Regions from separate parts of the Pseudomonas sp. GW821-FHT01C01 genome, predicted to be linked through region 3. Evidence: predicted binding sites of a transcription regulator. Region 3 holds the regulator's gene; each other region holds the start of a gene.
What was found. Region 3 encodes FliA, which starts transcription of late flagellar genes. Its sites were predicted from a motif close to CTAAAGTTTNNNNNNNNNNNGCCGNTAA; they were not measured.
Positions count from the first base shown of each region.

Region 1: the regulator FliA is predicted to act here: its motif matches at 2,799-2,826, upstream of flgM (flagellar biosynthesis anti-sigma factor FlgM).
Region 2: the regulator FliA is predicted to act here: its motif matches at 1,665-1,692, upstream of AC07XF_RS24705 (methyl-accepting chemotaxis protein).
Region 4: the regulator FliA is predicted to act here: its motif matches at 1,807-1,834, upstream of AC07XF_RS07975 (flagellar protein MotY).

Region 1 covers NZ_JBWKXF010000020.1:59,111-63,116, forward strand. Annotated here, with positions in the region: gene cheR (protein-glutamate O-methyltransferase CheR) at 48-875, opposite strand; gene AC07XF_RS14575 (chemotaxis protein CheV) at 921-1,853, opposite strand; gene flgA (flagellar basal body P-ring formation chaperone FlgA) at 1,937-2,695, shown strand; gene flgM (flagellar biosynthesis anti-sigma factor FlgM) at 2,863-3,189, shown strand; gene AC07XF_RS14590 (flagella synthesis protein FlgN) at 3,238-3,705, shown strand; gene AC07XF_RS14595 (flagellar regulator YcgR PilZN domain-containing protein) at 3,799-4,006, shown strand, end outside.
Region 2 covers NZ_JBWKXF010000056.1:17,818-21,823, reverse strand. Annotated here, with positions in the region: gene AC07XF_RS24705 (methyl-accepting chemotaxis protein) at 1-1,551, opposite strand, end outside; gene AC07XF_RS24700 (transporter) at 1,975-2,997, shown strand; gene AC07XF_RS24695 (inorganic phosphate transporter) at 3,228-4,006, shown strand, end outside.
Region 3 covers NZ_JBWKXF010000009.1:90,935-94,940, forward strand. Annotated here, with positions in the region: gene flhF (flagellar biosynthesis GTPase FlhF) at 1-810, shown strand, start outside; gene fleN (flagellar synthesis regulator FleN) at 927-1,757, shown strand; gene fliA (RNA polymerase sigma factor FliA) at 1,754-2,494, shown strand; gene AC07XF_RS08990 (chemotaxis response regulator CheY) at 2,663-3,034, shown strand; gene AC07XF_RS08995 (protein phosphatase CheZ) at 3,056-3,844, shown strand; gene AC07XF_RS09000 (chemotaxis protein CheA) at 3,892-4,006, shown strand, end outside.
Region 4 covers NZ_JBWKXF010000008.1:62,188-66,193, forward strand. Annotated here, with positions in the region: gene rnt (ribonuclease T) at 20-697, opposite strand; gene pyrC (dihydroorotase) at 694-1,740, opposite strand; gene AC07XF_RS07975 (flagellar protein MotY) at 1,900-2,805, shown strand; gene AC07XF_RS07980 (argininosuccinate synthase) at 2,935-4,006, shown strand, end outside.

The DNA of each region.
Region 1 (4,006 bases), on a different contig from region 3:
AAACGGGAGCCCCTGAGGACTCCCGTTTTTTGCTGACGCCCGCGAAATCACTTCGCCTGGTAAATGATCCCCGGGCTGCACTGAACCATCTGGTAATGATCCGGCAAACCGTTCAGTGCTTCGGAAGCACCGAGGAACAGGTAACCACCCGGCTTCAACGTGCTGTGGATGCGCAACAGGATGTCTTTCTTCACCTCGGCGGAGAAGTAGATCAACACGTTGCGGCAGAACACGATGTCGAACTTGCCGAGGCTCGCGTAGCTGTCCAGCAGGTTGAACGAACGGAATTCCACCCGGCTCTTGATCGGCGCCTTGATCGCCCAGCGTCCCGGCCCTTTCGGGTCGAAATAACGCTGCAGGCGCTCGGGCGACAGGCCGCGACCGATGGCCAGGCTGTCGTACTCGCCGGTCTTGCAGTTGTTCAGCATGGTGCCGGACAGGTCAGTGGCAACGATCTGTACACCCATCCTCAACTGGCCCATGTTGACCCGTTCGAACTCATCGATGGACATCGACAGCGAATACGGTTCCTGGCCCGACGAGCACGCCGCCGACCAGATACGCAGGCGCTGGCCGGGACTGGCCTTGATCGCTTCGGGCAGGACCTTGTTCTTCAAGACTTCAAACGGGTAAGTGTCACGAAACCACAGGGTTTCGTTGGTGGTCATGGCATCCACCACCTGCTCGCGCAAACCGCTGCGCGGCTGGGTCTGCATGCGCTGAACCAACTCTCCCAAAGACTTGATGCCTTGCTGTTCCATCAGTTTGTTGAGACGGCTGGAGACCAGGTACTGCTTGTTTTCACCGAGCAAAATGCCACAGGCTTTTTCCAGGAATACCCGGAACTGTTCGAAATCCAAATTACCCGTAGACAATGATGCCGCCTCTTAAATCGTGGTGACTGCCAGGGGCGCAGGCCCCTAGCTGATATCTGCTGCTTTGATCCGGTCGACTACCCGGGATGCCAGGTCATCAGGACGGAATTTGGCCAGGAAGTCATCGGCACCGACCTTCTTGACCATCGCCTGATTGAATACCCCCGACAACGAAGTATGCAGGATGATATGAAGCTTTTGCATGCGCGGGTCGTTGCGGATTTCCGCCGTCAGGGTGTACCCGTCCATCTCCGGCATCTCGATGTCGGAGATCATCATCAGGAACTCTTCTTCCGGTTTCTTGCCCTCGTCGACCAGTTTGCGCAGGTAGTCCAGCGCTTGCCGACCATCGTTCAACGCCACCACTTCGACACCGACCGTTTGCAGGCAACGCGTGACCTGCTTGCGCGCCACCGACGAGTCGTCGACCGTCAGCACACGCAACGAAAGCGCCTTGTGCTGGGTTTCGACATCCACCACACCCACGGAAATCGCTTCCGGCGTCGGCGCCACTTCCGCCAGCACTTTCTCGACGTCGATGATTTCGACCAACTGATTGTCGACCCGCGTCACCGCCGTCAGGTAGTGATCGCGTCCGGTGCCCTTGGGTGGCGGATGGATCTCCTCCCAGTTCATGTTGACGATGCGTTCCACCGAGCGAACCAGGAAACCCTGGGTCTTGGTGTTGTACTCCGTGATGATCACGAAGGGATTGTTCTTGTCCTTCAAAGCACCGGAGCCGGTCGCCATTGCCAGATCAAGGATCGGAATGGTCGCTCCCCGGATGTTCGCCACGCCGCACACGACAGGACTGGACTTGGGCATCAACGTCAGTTGGGGGCATTGCAGCACCTCCCGAACCTTGAATACGTTGATCCCGTACAGCTGCTGGCCGTCGAGACGGAACAACAACAGCTCAAGGCGATTCTGCCCCACCAGTTGCGTGCGCTGGTTCACCGAATCCATTACACCAGCCATGCCCAGACTCCTACACCAACGCCAAGTGTTGTTGCGACGCGCCTTCATCACTAAACGGCACGGCGCTTGCTTTTTTAATCGTTATGAACACAGAACCGACATTTTTCCGACGCCTGACCACACCCTACCGCAAATTGCTCGGCGTGCTGGCGGCCGTTTGCCTGTTCAACGCTGGCAGCCCTGCCCTTGCTGACGCGGTTACCTTGCCTGACATGCTTATCGGCGTCACTCAGGGCTTTCTTGAATTCACCGTAGAAGACTATCTGGCGACCAGTCAAACGGAAGGTCGCTACGAAATCCAGGTCAACCCACTCGATCCGCGCATGCACATGCCCATGTGCGACAAGGAATTGACAGCAACGCTTGAGAGTCCAAAGCCGTTGGGCCGGGTCACGGTCAAGGTCCGCTGCGAGGGCGCATCCCCCTGGACAGTCTTCGTACCCGCTCAAGTCCGCCTGTTTCGCGATGTCGTGACCAGCGCCCGGCCACTGCGCCGCGCAGCCATTGTCGAACCTGGGGATGTGGTCCTGCGCGAGCGCGATATCAGCCTGATCGGCCAGGGCTACCTGACCGCCCTCGATCAGGCGATCGGCCAGCGACTGACCCGACCAATGGTCACCGACCAGGTGATTACCCTGGTGCATATCGAACAGGCCGAGGTCATCCGCAAGGGTGATCAGGTGGTGATCACCGCCCGCAGCGGTACGCTCAGCGTGCGCATGCCGGGCGAAGCCCTGTCAAACGGCAGCCTGAGAGAACAGATCCGGGTGAAAAACCTCAATTCCCAGCGAGTCATCAAGGCGCAGGTCACGGCGCCGGGGCAGGTGGAAGTGTCCATGTAAGGTTCTCTGTTCATCAGAATGTGGCGCTTGCGCCGGCTGTTCCCTAGACTGTGCTCCATGCAGGGCAAGCGCTGGCGCGCGCACGGCTCATCGACAAATGAGCCTAAAGTTTTCCAGGGAATGGCCGAAACCATGGCAAGCGTCCAAATTCCCAGAGGTTTTTTATCATGGTCATCGATTTCAGCCGTTTGAACAGCTCCTCGTCCCTTACGGGCAGTACACGTACCAGCGCCAGCAAGGAAAGCGCCGAAGCCGGCAAATCCGCGCCGCTGGAGTCCGCGGCCGAACAGGCCGGTACCGTCAAAAGCGGGGAATCGGTACATCTCAGCAATGAGGCTCAACAGTTGCAGAAGGTCACTGACAAGCTGCGCGATCAGCCTGCCGTCGACAAAGCCCGCGTGGCCGAGTTGAAAGCAGCGATTGCCGATGGCAGCTATAAAGTCGACAGCAACCGTGTAGCCAGCAAACTGCTCAACTTCGAAGCCCAGCGCTAGGCCACCGCCGGCGCCAGGCTTTTGGACGCTTAAAACCCAAGGCCAGCCATGCACGACACTAACTTACTGCAACTGATCACCGACGACTTTGCTCCGGCGCAACACCTGCTGGAGTTACTGCAGACCGAATCCCTGGCACTGCATGGTCGTGACATGCCATTGCTCGAGGACATCCTGGCGCAGAAACAGGCATTGGTCGTTTTGCTCGAACAGCATGGCCGCAAGCGCAGTGAAATTCTCGCCAGTCTTAACCTGCCGACCAATCGCGACGGCCTGGAGCAACTGGCCGGCCAGTCGAGCATTGGCGACCAGTTACTGGCGCAAAGTGACGTGTTGACCGATCTCATCGCCCAGTGCCAGGCCATCAACGCCAACAACGGCCAGTCGATCCTCACTCAGCAAGCCGCTACAGCCACCCAGCTGAAAATCCTTACCGGCGGTGAAACCCCGGCGCTTTACGATGCCAGCGGAACCTTCTCCAAGCTTGCTAAGCCACGCCCGCTCAGTCAGGCTTAGGCCGGTCGAAGAGCCCGCTCTATCCAAGACGCGAAAGATGCTGGCAAAATGCTGGCTAGCCGTAGTCAAATTTTGTCTGGAGATTGATTAACCGTGTCCAATGCCTTATCCGTGGATGATGCTCCGCAGCCACCCAAGGTGCTCTCCACGCCCTTGGAAATCTCCGGCAACCTGCGCCAGCTGCTCGAAAGCCATGACCCGCTGATCATCACGTTCCACGAGCGCAGCCAGCGCTTCCAGAGCTATCTGGTGGACCTGGACCGTGAAAGCAACATGATGGCCCTGGACGAAATGATCCCCC
Region 2 (4,006 bases), on a different contig from region 3:
GCGCTGCACGTTGTCCAGGTTGGTGCTGGCAATGCTGGTGATCTCGGTGAGGTTGCGCGAGATGTCTTCGGCCACCGAGGTTTGCTCTTCGGCAGCGGTGGCGATCTGGCGGTTCATGTCGCGAATGGCTTCCACGGCCAGGGTGATGCGTTCAAGCATGGCACCGGCCTGGGTCACTTGTTCGACACTTTGCTCGCTGCGCGCCTGACCGCTTTCAATCGCCTGGGCCGCTTCGATTGCACCGGTCTGTACGGTCTGGATAATCTGGTTGATTTCGATGATCGACGCCGCCGTGCGCTGGGCCAGGCTGCGCACTTCATCGGCCACCACCGCGAAACCGCGTCCGGCCTCGCCGGCACGGGCCGCTTCGATGGCCGCGTTGAGCGCCAGCAGGTTGGTCTGTTCGGCGATGCCGCGAATCACTTCCAGGACCTTGCCGATGCGCCCGCTGTCGGTTTCCAGTTGGCGGATGACCGTGGCGGTGTTGGCGATTTCGCCGCGCATCTGGGTGATGGTGTGGATGGTGCCCTGCATGACTTTTTCGCCCTGCTGGGCAGACTGGTCGGCATCGTCGGCGGCCCGCGCCGCTTCGGCGGCATGACGGGCGACTTCCTGTGCGGTAGCGGACATTTCGTTCATCGCCGTGGCCACCTGGTCGGTGCGGTTGAACTGCTCGTTGGTACCGCCAGCCATCACGGTGGCAATCGAGTTCAACTCACCGCTGGCGTTGTCCAGATCCGACGCGCTGCGCTGCAAACGGCTGAAGGTTTCAGCGAGGAAATCGCGCAGGGTGTTGGCGGCCATCGCCAGTTTGCCCAACTCGTCCTGACGGGTGCTGGCCACGCGCTCGGCAAAACGGCCCTGGCTGAGTTGCGCCACGTATTCGATCAGTTTGCGGATCGGCTCGACCAGGTTGCGGTTGACCAGCCACAGGCTCAGCAGGCCGATCAGCAGCCCCGAAACCAGCATCACAACAAGCCCCAGCAACACTGTGCGATCGGCACTGGCACTGATCAATGTCGATTGCTCGGCGCCCTGCTTGCGTAGCTCGCTGACCAGCTCGCTCATTTGATCGCTGGTCGCGCGGTCCACACCCTTGACCGCCGTGTCGCCCGCCGTCGGATCGCCACCCGCTGCCACGAACGCGTCCCGGCCCTTCTGATACGCCGCGCCCAACTGGCGATGCTCGTCACGCAAGCGCTCGATGCGGCTCTTGAGTTGTGGCTCGATGCCCTTCTGCCCGGCCAGTTCGCCGAGGATGTTTTGCACATCGCGCTGACGGTCTTCGAATTGCCCCCAGTACTTGCTCAGGTCCGCCGGTTGCTTGCCACGCAACAGGACGTTTTTCCACTCCTGCACCTGCACCTTGAATTGCAGGTTGGCTTCATCGATCAATTGCGAGGTATGCAGCGGGCCTTCGATCAGCTTGGCGTAGCTCTGCACGCCGCTGGACAGGAAGTGAAAGCACGCCAGGGCGATCAACAGCATCGCCAGCAGGCTGCCGCTCAGCAGGGCGAGAATTTGCGCTCTCAGGGACTTTTGCAAAAGCATCGGATGGTACTCATGACAGGAATGAGGCACGCCCCGGTAAGGCGTGGAAGGTGTCCGGACATCCCTGTCTGCGATCACGGCCGAGGCCTGCGGCGCGCAACTTAACCCAAGCGTGATCGGCGTGCCAGAGCAGTTCTTGAGAGAATTCCGACCGCCGGTAGAGCAATTTTTTGGCGTTATTTACCTGTCACAAAAACGTCATCCCTGCTTGCGATGATGCCGCTCAAGTGAACCTGTAAACCAGCCATAACGTGTCCTGTAGCAGCTGGCGAAGCCTGCGTTCGGCTGCGCAGCAGTCGTCAACTTGAACACGCGGTCTTCCAATGGAAATGCATTGCCTGATTTCACGACTGCTGCGCAGCCGAACGCAGGCTTCGCCAGCTGCTACACAAGAGCGGTAGAGCCCTCCCCTTGCGAGTCCTCATGAACCACAGCATCGATCAAAGCCATCGCGACACGGATCTGTTCGGCCTGCTTTACGGTTTCAGCTTTCGCCCCGGCGAGGCCGGTCGGGAAATCAATTCCGCCGAGGCCTTGCAGTACCTGCAACAACCGGAAAGCGACGAGCAATTTCTCTGGCTGCACCTGAACCTCGCCCATGCCGCGTGCGAACGCTGGATGAAGAGTCATCTGGAATTGCCCGAGGAATTTTTCGAAGCGCTGCACGAAGGCTCGCGCTCGACGCGCATTGAGCATGTCGATTCGGCGCTGCTCGCGGTGGTCAACGACGTGGTGTTCAACCTCAGCAACATGGTGTCGTCGGATGTCTCGACGCTGTGGGTGTGCGCCCGCAGCCGGCTGATCATCAGCGCCCGCCTGCAACCGCTGCACTCGGTGGACAAACTGCGCTCCTCGGTGAAGGCCCGGGAATGCTTTCGCTCCCCGCTGGAGCTGCTGGTGCACTTGCTGCGCGACCAGGGTGAAGTGCTGACCCAGATCGTGCGCAAGACCAGCCAGAGTGTGGATCAGATCGAAGATGAATTGCTCTCTTCGCGCCTGTCGACCAACCGCGCGGAACTGGGCGCCAATCGTCGGGTGCTGGTGCGTTTGCAACGGCTGCTGGCGCTGGAGCCGGGCTCGTTGCTGCGCCTGCTCAACCGGCCGCCGCAATGGCTGCAAAAGGAAGACGTGAAGGAGCTGCGCAAATCCACCGAGGAGTTTGCGCTGATCATCAACGACCTCACGGCGCTGGGTGAGCGGATCAAGCTGTTGCAGGAAGAGATCGCCGCCAACATCAACGAACAGACCAACCGCACGCTGTTCACCCTGACGGTGGTGACGGTGCTGGCGCTGCCGATCAACATCATCGCCGGTTTTTTCGGCATGAACGTCGGCGGCATTCCGCTGGCCGGTGATCCGGAAGGTTTCTGGATCCTGGTGGCGCTGGTCGCGACCTTTACCGTGATTGCCGGGCGCTGGGCGTTTCGCAAGCAGCAGGATTATTGAACATCCCAGCAACTCTGTAGGAGCGAGCTTGCTCGCGATGAGGTCAGTTCATCCAACATAAATGTTGGCTGTCAGGACGCTATCGCGAGCAAGCTCGCTCCTACAGGGTTAAGTGTTCGACTTCAGATCAGTGGGCTGCGAAATACCCAAACACTGATCCAAAGCAGTCTCCCTGTAACAATTGGCAACGATTATCACTGATACTCCTTCCCTCCTCAGGAATGTCCGTGATGGCTACCCCCTCCTTCACCGCCGCCCCGGCGCCCGCCGGTAGCGCCAAACCGCAATTCGACAAAAAACCCGGTCTGCTCACCATCGTGGTGTTTTTTGCCGTGCTGGCCATCGGCTTGTTGTTCACCGCTTACAGCCTGATGCACGACATGAACGAACTCGGCACGGTGGTGACCACCTGGACGCCGTTTCTACTGCTCGGCGTGGCACTGCTGATCGCCCTGGGTTTTGAGTTCGTCAACGGCTTCCATGACACTGCCAACGCGGTGGCCACGGTGATTTACACCAACTCGCTGCCGCCAAACGTCGCGGTGGTCTGGTCCGGCTTTTTCAACTTCCTCGGGGTGCTGCTGTCCAGCGGCGCGGTGGCGTTCGGCATTATCGCCCTGCTACCGGTGGAGCTGATCCTGCAAGTCGGCTCGTCCGCCGGTTTCGCGATGATCTTCGCCCTGTTGATCGCTGCGATCCTGTGGAACCTCGGCACCTGGTGGCTGGGGCTGCCGGCGTCGTCATCGCACACCCTGATCGGCTCGATCATCGGTGTCGGCGTGGCCAACGCCCTGATGCACGGCCGCGACGGCACCAGCGGTGTGGACTGGGCCCAGGCCACCAAGATCGGTTATGCGCTGCTGCTTTCGCCACTGGTCGGCTTTGGCTGCGCCGCGCTGCTGTTACTGGCCCTGCGCGCTTTCGTGAAGAATCGTGCGCTGTATAAGGAGCCAAAGGGCGAGACCCCGCCGCCATGGTGGATTCGCGGCCTGCTGATCGTGACCTGCAC
Region 3 (4,006 bases):
CAACGCATTGGCCTGTCTGGCCCGCTGTCGCGCGATCTGCTGGCGCTGATTACCGAAATCGAAGAGCCTCGTCAGGCCTGGCGCATGTTGCTGGCGCACCTGGCGCGCATGATCGTTACGCCGGAAGTCGAGCCGCTGGAAGAGGGCGGTGTGATCGCCATGGTCGGCCCGGCCGGTATGGGCAAGACCACCACCCTGGCCAAGCTGGCTGCCCGTTACGTGCTCAAGTACGGCGCGCAGAACATTGCGCTGGTGAGCATGGACAGCTTCCGCATCGGTGCCCAGGAGCAGCTCAAGACCCTGGGGCGCATTCTCAATGTGTCGGTGACCCACGTCGATCCTGGCCAGTCCCTGGTGCAGGCGCTGGAGCCCTTGCTGCGCAAGCGCGTGGTGCTGATCGATACCGCCGGCCTGCAGGCCAGCGATCCGGCACTGCGCATGCAGCTCGAAAGCCTGGCCGGTCGTGGCATCCGCTCGAAAAATTATCTGGTCCTGGCAACCACCAGCCAGAAACAGGTTCTAACGGCCGCGTACCACAGTTACAAGCGTTGTGGGCTCGCTGGCTGCATTCTGACTAAACTGGATGAAACGGCAAGCCTGGGCGAGGTGTTGAGCCTGGCCATCAGTCATGAGCTGCCGGTGGCCTACCTGACCGATGGCCCGCGGATTCCGGATGATTTGCATCTGCCGCGTCGTCACCAGTTGGTCAGTCGCGCCGTGAGTGTGCAAATGCAGGAAGAACCCAGCGAAGAAGCCATGGCTGACATGTTCGCTGACATCTACCACAGCCCGACCAAGCAGGTTGGCTGAGGTAATAATGAACAGTTTTTGTACCTACATCGATGGTCTGCCATGCATTGTTCCGTTTGCGAACGCGCAGCCAGTAATGTGGCCTCCGTCTATGCAAGACAAGGTAAAGAAATAACATGGGCAGCATGCATCCCGTACAGGTGATCGCGGTGACCGGCGGCAAAGGTGGCGTCGGGAAAACTAACGTGTCAGTGAACTTGTCCCTGGCTTTGGCTGAGCTTGGCCGGCGCGTCATGTTGCTGGACGCCGACCTGGGGTTGGCGAACGTCGACGTTCTGCTGGGCCTGACACCCAAACGTACCCTGGCCGACGTAATCGAGGGCCGCTGCGAACTGCGCGACGTACTGCTGCAGGGGCCAGGCGGCATCCGTATCGTTCCGGCCGCATCCGGCACTCAGAGCATGGTGCATCTGAGCCCCGCGCAACACGCCGGCCTGATCCAGGCCTTCAGTGATATCGGCGACAACCTCGACGTACTGGTGATCGACACTGCTGCGGGCATTGGTGACTCGGTGGTCAGTTTCGTTCGCGCAGCCCAGGAAGTGCTGCTGGTGGTGTGCGACGAACCGACCTCGATTACCGATGCCTACGCCTTGATCAAGTTGCTCAATCGCGACTACGGCATGAACCGCTTCCGTGTCCTGGCCAACATGGCCCAGAGCCCGCAGGAAGGGCGCAACCTGTTCGCCAAGTTGACCAAGGTCACGGATCGCTTCCTCGACGTCGCCCTGCAGTACGTCGGCGCGGTGCCCTACGACGAAAGCGTGCGCAAGGCCGTGCAGAAGCAGCGCGCCGTCTACGAAGCCTTCCCGCGTTCCAAGTGCTCGCTGGCGTTCAAGGCCATCGCACAGAAAGTCGATACCTGGCCGCTGCCCGCCAACCCGCGCGGGCACCTGGAGTTTTTCGTCGAGCGCCTGGTGCAACAGACAGCAGGACCTGTTCTATGACGGCCAGCGGTTACAACCTCTACAAAAAATCGGCGCGTGATGCGCAGTACGAGCTGATCGAGCGTTACGCGCCGCTGGTTAAACGCATTGCCTACCACTTGCTGGCGCGCTTGCCGGCCAGTGTCCAGGTCGAAGACCTGATCCAGGCCGGGATGATCGGCCTGCTTGAAGTGTCGACCAAATATGACGCCAGCAAAGGCGCCAGTTTCGAGACGTACGCGGGCATTCGAATCCGCGGCGCCATGCTCGATGAAGTGCGCAAGGGGGACTGGGCGCCACGTTCGGTTCACCGCAATACGCGCATGGTCAGCGACGCCATTCGCTCGATTGAAGCGAAAACCGGCCGTGATGCTAAAGATCACGAAGTTGCGGCCGAACTCCAATTGAGTCTCGATGATTACTACGGGATTTTGAACGACACCCTGGGCAGCCGGTTATTCAGTTTCGACGATCTCTTGCAGGACGGCGAACACGAAGGGCTGCACGAGGATGGCGCGAGTGCTCATCTCGAGCCGTCACGCGACCTGGAGGATGAACGCTTCCAGGCTGCGCTGGCGGATGCGATTGCCAATTTGCCGGAGCGTGAGCGACTGGTGTTGGCGCTGTACTACGACGAAGAGTTGAACCTCAAGGAAATCGGTGAGGTCCTGGGGGTCAGCGAATCTCGGGTCAGCCAGTTACACAGCCAGTGCGCGGCCCGTTTGCGGGGGCGTTTGGGGGAGTGGCGAGCGCGCTGAAGGCAGTGTGGGGGACACTGCGAAAGAGGCTGGTGTGGTGTTGAACTGCGCCGGTCCCGATCTGTTGTGCTCCAGACAGTCATTGAGTGCTTTGCCGGATTGATTGAAATGGCGCGTCCAGGTGCTGGGCGCGTTTAAGACTGCTTGGAGGTCGAATTGGACAAGAACATGAAAATCCTCATCGTTGATGACTTCTCAACGATGCGGCGGATCATCAAGAACCTGCTGCGTGACCTTGGGTTCACCAACACCGTCGAGGCCGACGATGGCACTACCGCCATTCCGGTGCTCAACAGCGGAAGCATCGACTTTCTGGTAACGGACTGGAACATGCCTGGCATGACCGGTATCGATCTGCTGCGCCACGTGCGTGCCGATGAAAAGCTCAAGCACCTGCCGGTGCTGATGGTGACTGCTGAAGCCAAGCGTGAGCAGATCATCGAAGCGGCCCAGGCCGGCGTTAACGGCTATGTGGTCAAACCCTTCACAGCCCAGGCGTTGAAAGAAAAAATCGAGAAGATTTTCGAACGCATCGGTTGATGAGTGCGCCACGGGGGAGCTATGGGCAATAACGAAACTTCATTGGGCGATTTTGAGTCGACCCTGAAAAAACACGCCGTCGAATTGGTCGAGAGCCTTGAAAAAGGCAAGTTCGGCGACGCGGTGCAATTGATCCATGAGCTCAACCAGACCCGTGACCGCGGCCTGTATCAGGAGGTAGGCAAGCTCACTCGCGAGCTGCATAGCGCGATCGTCAATTTCCAGATTGACCCGCACATGCCGCAAGCCGAAGAGGTGTCGCAGATCACCGATGCCACCGAGCGTCTGGGGTATGTGGTCAAGCTGACCGAAGCTGCGGCCAACCGCACCATGGATCTGGTGGAAAGTGCCACGCCGCTGGTCAATGGCCTGGCGGATGAAGCCCAGGCCTTGAGCACGGACTGGGGGCGCTTCATGCGTCGCGAAGTCGGTGCGGAAGAGTTCCGCGAGCTGGCCCGGCGGGTCGACGGCTTCCTGGCACGCAGCGGCACGGACAATCGTGCGGTGTCGGGCAATCTCAACGACATCCTGCTTGCCCAGGATTACCAGGACCTCACAGGGCAAGTGATCAAGCGCGTGACCCAGTTGGTCACTGAAGTTGAAAGCAACTTGCTCAAGCTCGTGCTGATGGCCAGTCAGGTGGACCGCTTTGCGGGCATCGAACATGACCGTGAAGCGATGCTTGCGGAAAAAGATCCACAAAAACATCTCTCTCAGGGTGAAGGTCCGCAGATTCATGCCGATAAAAGAGAAGACGTTGTGTCCGGTCAGGACGATGTGGACGATTTGCTATCCAGCCTAGGGTTTTAGACTTTTAGGTATTTTAGGTTTTTAGACCTGTTAGGAGCACCCCCCTGATGAGCTTCGGCGCCGATGAAGAGATCCTTCAGGATTTCCTGGTTGAGGCCGGCGAGATTCTAGAGCAACTGTCCGAGCAACTGGTCGAGCTGGAAAGCCGTCCGGATGATGCGG
Region 4 (4,006 bases), on a different contig from region 3:
GCTCGCTCCTACGCCCACATCAGTCGTTGAAATCTTCCCAGCCGCCCATTTGTTTCCAGCGATTGACGATGCCGCAGAACAGGTCTGCCGTTTTCTCGGTGTCATAGCGCGCCGAGTGAGCCTCACGACCGTCGAAGTCGATATCCGCTGCCTGGCAAGCCTTGGCCAGCACGGTCTGGCCGTACGCGAGGCCGGCGAGCGTTGCGGTATCGAAACTGGAGAACGGATGGAACGGATTGCGCTTCATGTCCAGGCGCGCAACCGCCGCATTCAGGAAGCCCAGGTCGAAGCTGCTGTTATGCCCGACCAGGATCGCCCGTTTGCAACCATTGGCCTTGAGAGCCTTGCGCACGCCACGGAAGATATCATTCAGGGCAGACTCTTCACTCACGGCCATGCGCAGCGGGTGATCGAGCTTGATCCCGGTGAATTCCAGGGCGGCCGCTTCGATGTTCGCGCCTTCGAACGGCTCGACACGGAAGAAGTAGGTGTGATCGGGGTAAACAAAACCCTTTTCATCCATCGCGATGGTGGTCGCGGCGATTTCCAGCAGGGCGTCGGTCGCGGAGTTGAAGCCACCGGTTTCTACGTCGACGACAACCGGCAGGTAACCACGGAACCTGGCAGCCATTGGATGACGAGGGCCGCCTCCGCCGCCATTGCCTTCCAGTTCGTCGTCGAAATGGTCTTCACTCACGCGTGTTCCTCCAGCAGGCGCCAGCGCAGTTTTTCACCGGCGCGCAGCGGGATAACGGTCAGCTCGCCAAATGGCAGGCTGGTGGGGGCGGTCCATTCTTCGCGGACCAGGGTGATGCGATCGGTGTTGGCCGGCAGACCATAGAACCGGGGGCCGTAGAGGCTGGCGAAGGCTTCGAGCTTGTCCAGCGCATTGCGCTGTTCGAAGGCTTCGGCATACATCTCGATGGCCGCATAAGCGGTGTAGCAACCGGCGCAACCGCAGGCCGCCTCTTTGGCGTGCTGGGCGTGGGGCGCCGAGTCGGTACCGAGGAAGAACTTCTCGCTGCCGCTGGTGGCGGCGTCGAGCAGGGCTTCCTGGTGCGTATTGCGCTTGAGGATCGGCAGGCAATAGAAATGCGGTCGAATCCCGCCTACCAGCATGTGGTTGCGGTTGTACAGCAGGTGGTGAGCAGTGATGGTCGCGCCTACGTTGGCCGAAGCCGAGTTGACGAACTGCACGGCGTCCGCAGTGGTGATGTGTTCGAAAACCACTTTGAGAGTCGGGAAACGTTCGACTACACGGCGCATGTGCTCATCGATGAAGATTTTTTCGCGGTCGAACACGTCGACATCGCCACGGGTGACTTCACCGTGAACCAACAACGGCATCCCGACTTCGGCCATGGCCTCGAGTGCAGGGAAGATCTTGTCGATGCTGGTGACGCCAGAGTCCGAGTTGGTGGTCGCGCCGGCCGGGTACAGCTTGGCGGCGTGAACGAATCCGCTGGCCTTGGCCTCGCGAATTTCTTCAGGCTGGGTGCGGTCGGTCAGGTACAGGACCATCAGCGGCTCGAACGTGCTGCCGGCCGGGCGGGCAGCGAGTATCCGCTGGCGATAGCCGTCGGCTTCGGCCGCGGTGCGCACCGGTGGAACCAGGTTGGGCATGATGATGGCGCGGCCAAAGGTGCGCGCGACATCCGCGACGGTATTGGTCAACACGGCACCATCGCGAAGATGAATATGCCAGTCGTCGGGACGCAGCAGGGTCAGGCGGTCGGACATGAGGGGATTCCAGGCGGGTCAAACTCAAGGGAATGCTACCGGAAAAGACTCTTGCAGGCACTCGCTATCAAGTTTTGCAGGAAGCTTCCGATATCCAACAGGTATGCCGTAAACATGTGTGTGTCGGTCTTTTTGTTGTAGAAGCCAGTGGAGCCTCCCGTGCGCCAGCGTTATTTAGCCTTGCTCAGTGTGTTTGCCAGCCTTCCGGTAATGGCGCTCACTTTCCAGACCCGTCTGGAGAACATTGAGTGGACGGTCGAAGGTGACAAGTTCGAATGCCGTCTGACGCAGCCGATTACCGACTTCGGTTCGGGCGAGTTCGTGCGTCGTGCCGGCGAGCAGGCGACTTTTCGTCTGAAAACCTACAACCCGATGATCGGCGGCGGATCGGCGACCTTGCTGGCCGCTGCGGCACCGTGGCAACCGGGGCGTGACGATATCAATCTGGGCACGGTGAGAATTGGCAGCGGCAACGTATTGTTCAACAGTTCACAGGTTCAGGCCGGACGCCTGATCAGCGGTCTGATGGACGGTCGCAGCCCGTTGGTTCGCCACTCTTCGGGGGATGGCCGGGTCTCGGAAGTGCGTTTGTTGCCGGTCAGGTTCAATAAAGCCTTTGCCGATTACCAGGGTTGCGTGGCCAAATTGTTGCCGCAGAACTTCGAGCAGGTGAAGCAATCCGAAATCGGCTTCCCCGGCGGCGGAATCGAACTCGACAGTGCGGCGAAGGCCAAGCTGCAGGTGATGCTGGAGTACATGAAGGCCGATCCGACGGTCAATCACATCGAGCTCGACGGTCACTCCGACAACAGCGGCAACCGCCTGACCAACCGCGACCTGTCGCGGCGCCGGGCGCTGGCAGTGATGGAGTTCTTCAAGGCCAACGGCATCCAGGAGTCGCAAATCACCCTGCGTTTCCACGGCGAGCGTTATCCGCTGGCGCCTAATACCAACAACGCCAACCGCGCCAAGAACCGTCGTGTAGCGGTACGCCTGGAGCGGGGAGCACCAACGGAACAAGTCGCCCCGCAGGCGACGAAAGCGGCCACTTCGGCAACTTCCTGACTCTTCGATCATCGTCGCCCTCTCGACAGATTCTGTCGCTTTGTCGTCATAAGCTGTCGCGCCTCTGTAAATTATCCTGCATGAGCGGTAGACTTCACGGCTTTCCGTAGAACCCCGTGGAGTGATGGCATGGCGGACGTAAACAAGGTCGTTCTGGCGTATTCCGGCGGCCTGGACACTTCGGTGATCCTCAAGTGGCTGCAGGATACTTATAACTGTGAAGTGGTGACCTTCACCGCTGACCTGGGTCAGGGCGAAGAGGTCGAACCTGCACGCGCCAAGGCTCAGGCCATGGGCGTCAAAGAGATCTACATCGACGACTTGCGCGAAGAGTTCGTGCGCGATTTCGTTTTCCCGATGTTCCGCGCCAACACCGTTTACGAAGGCGAGTACCTGCTGGGTACTTCCATCGCTCGTCCGTTGATCGCCAAGCGTCTGATCGAAATCGCCAACGAAACCGGCGCTGACGCCATTTCCCACGGCGCCACCGGCAAAGGTAACGACCAGGTTCGTTTTGAACTCGGTGCGTACGCCTTGAAGCCAGGTGTGAAAGTGATCGCTCCGTGGCGCGAATGGGACCTGCTGTCCCGTGAAAAGCTGATGGACTACGCCGCGAAGCACGCGATCCCGATCGAGCGCCACGGCAAGAAAAAATCCCCATACTCCATGGATGCCAACCTGCTGCACATCTCCTATGAAGGCGGCGTGCTGGAAGACACCTGGACCGAGCACGAAGAAGACATGTGGCGCTGGACCGTTTCCCCGGAAAACGCTCCAGACAAGCCGCAGTACCTGGAGCTGACCTACCGCAACGGCGACATCGTCGCGCTGGACGGCGTCGAAATGACTCCGGCCACCGTACTGGCGACCCTGAACCGTATCGGTGGCGAACACGGTATCGGTCGTCTCGACATCGTCGAGAACCGCTACGTGGGCATGAAGTCCCGTGGCTGCTACGAAACCCCAGGCGGCACCATCATGCTGCGTGCCCACCGTGCGATCGAATCGATCACCCTGGACCGCGAAGTGGCTCACCTCAAAGACGAGCTGATGCCCAAGTACGCCAGCCTGATCTACACCGGCTACTGGTGGAGCCCTGAGCGTCTGATGCTGCAACAGATGATCGATGCGTCCCAGGTCAACGTGAACGGCGTTGTGCGCCTGAAGCTGTACAAGGGCAATGTGATCGTCACTGGCCGCA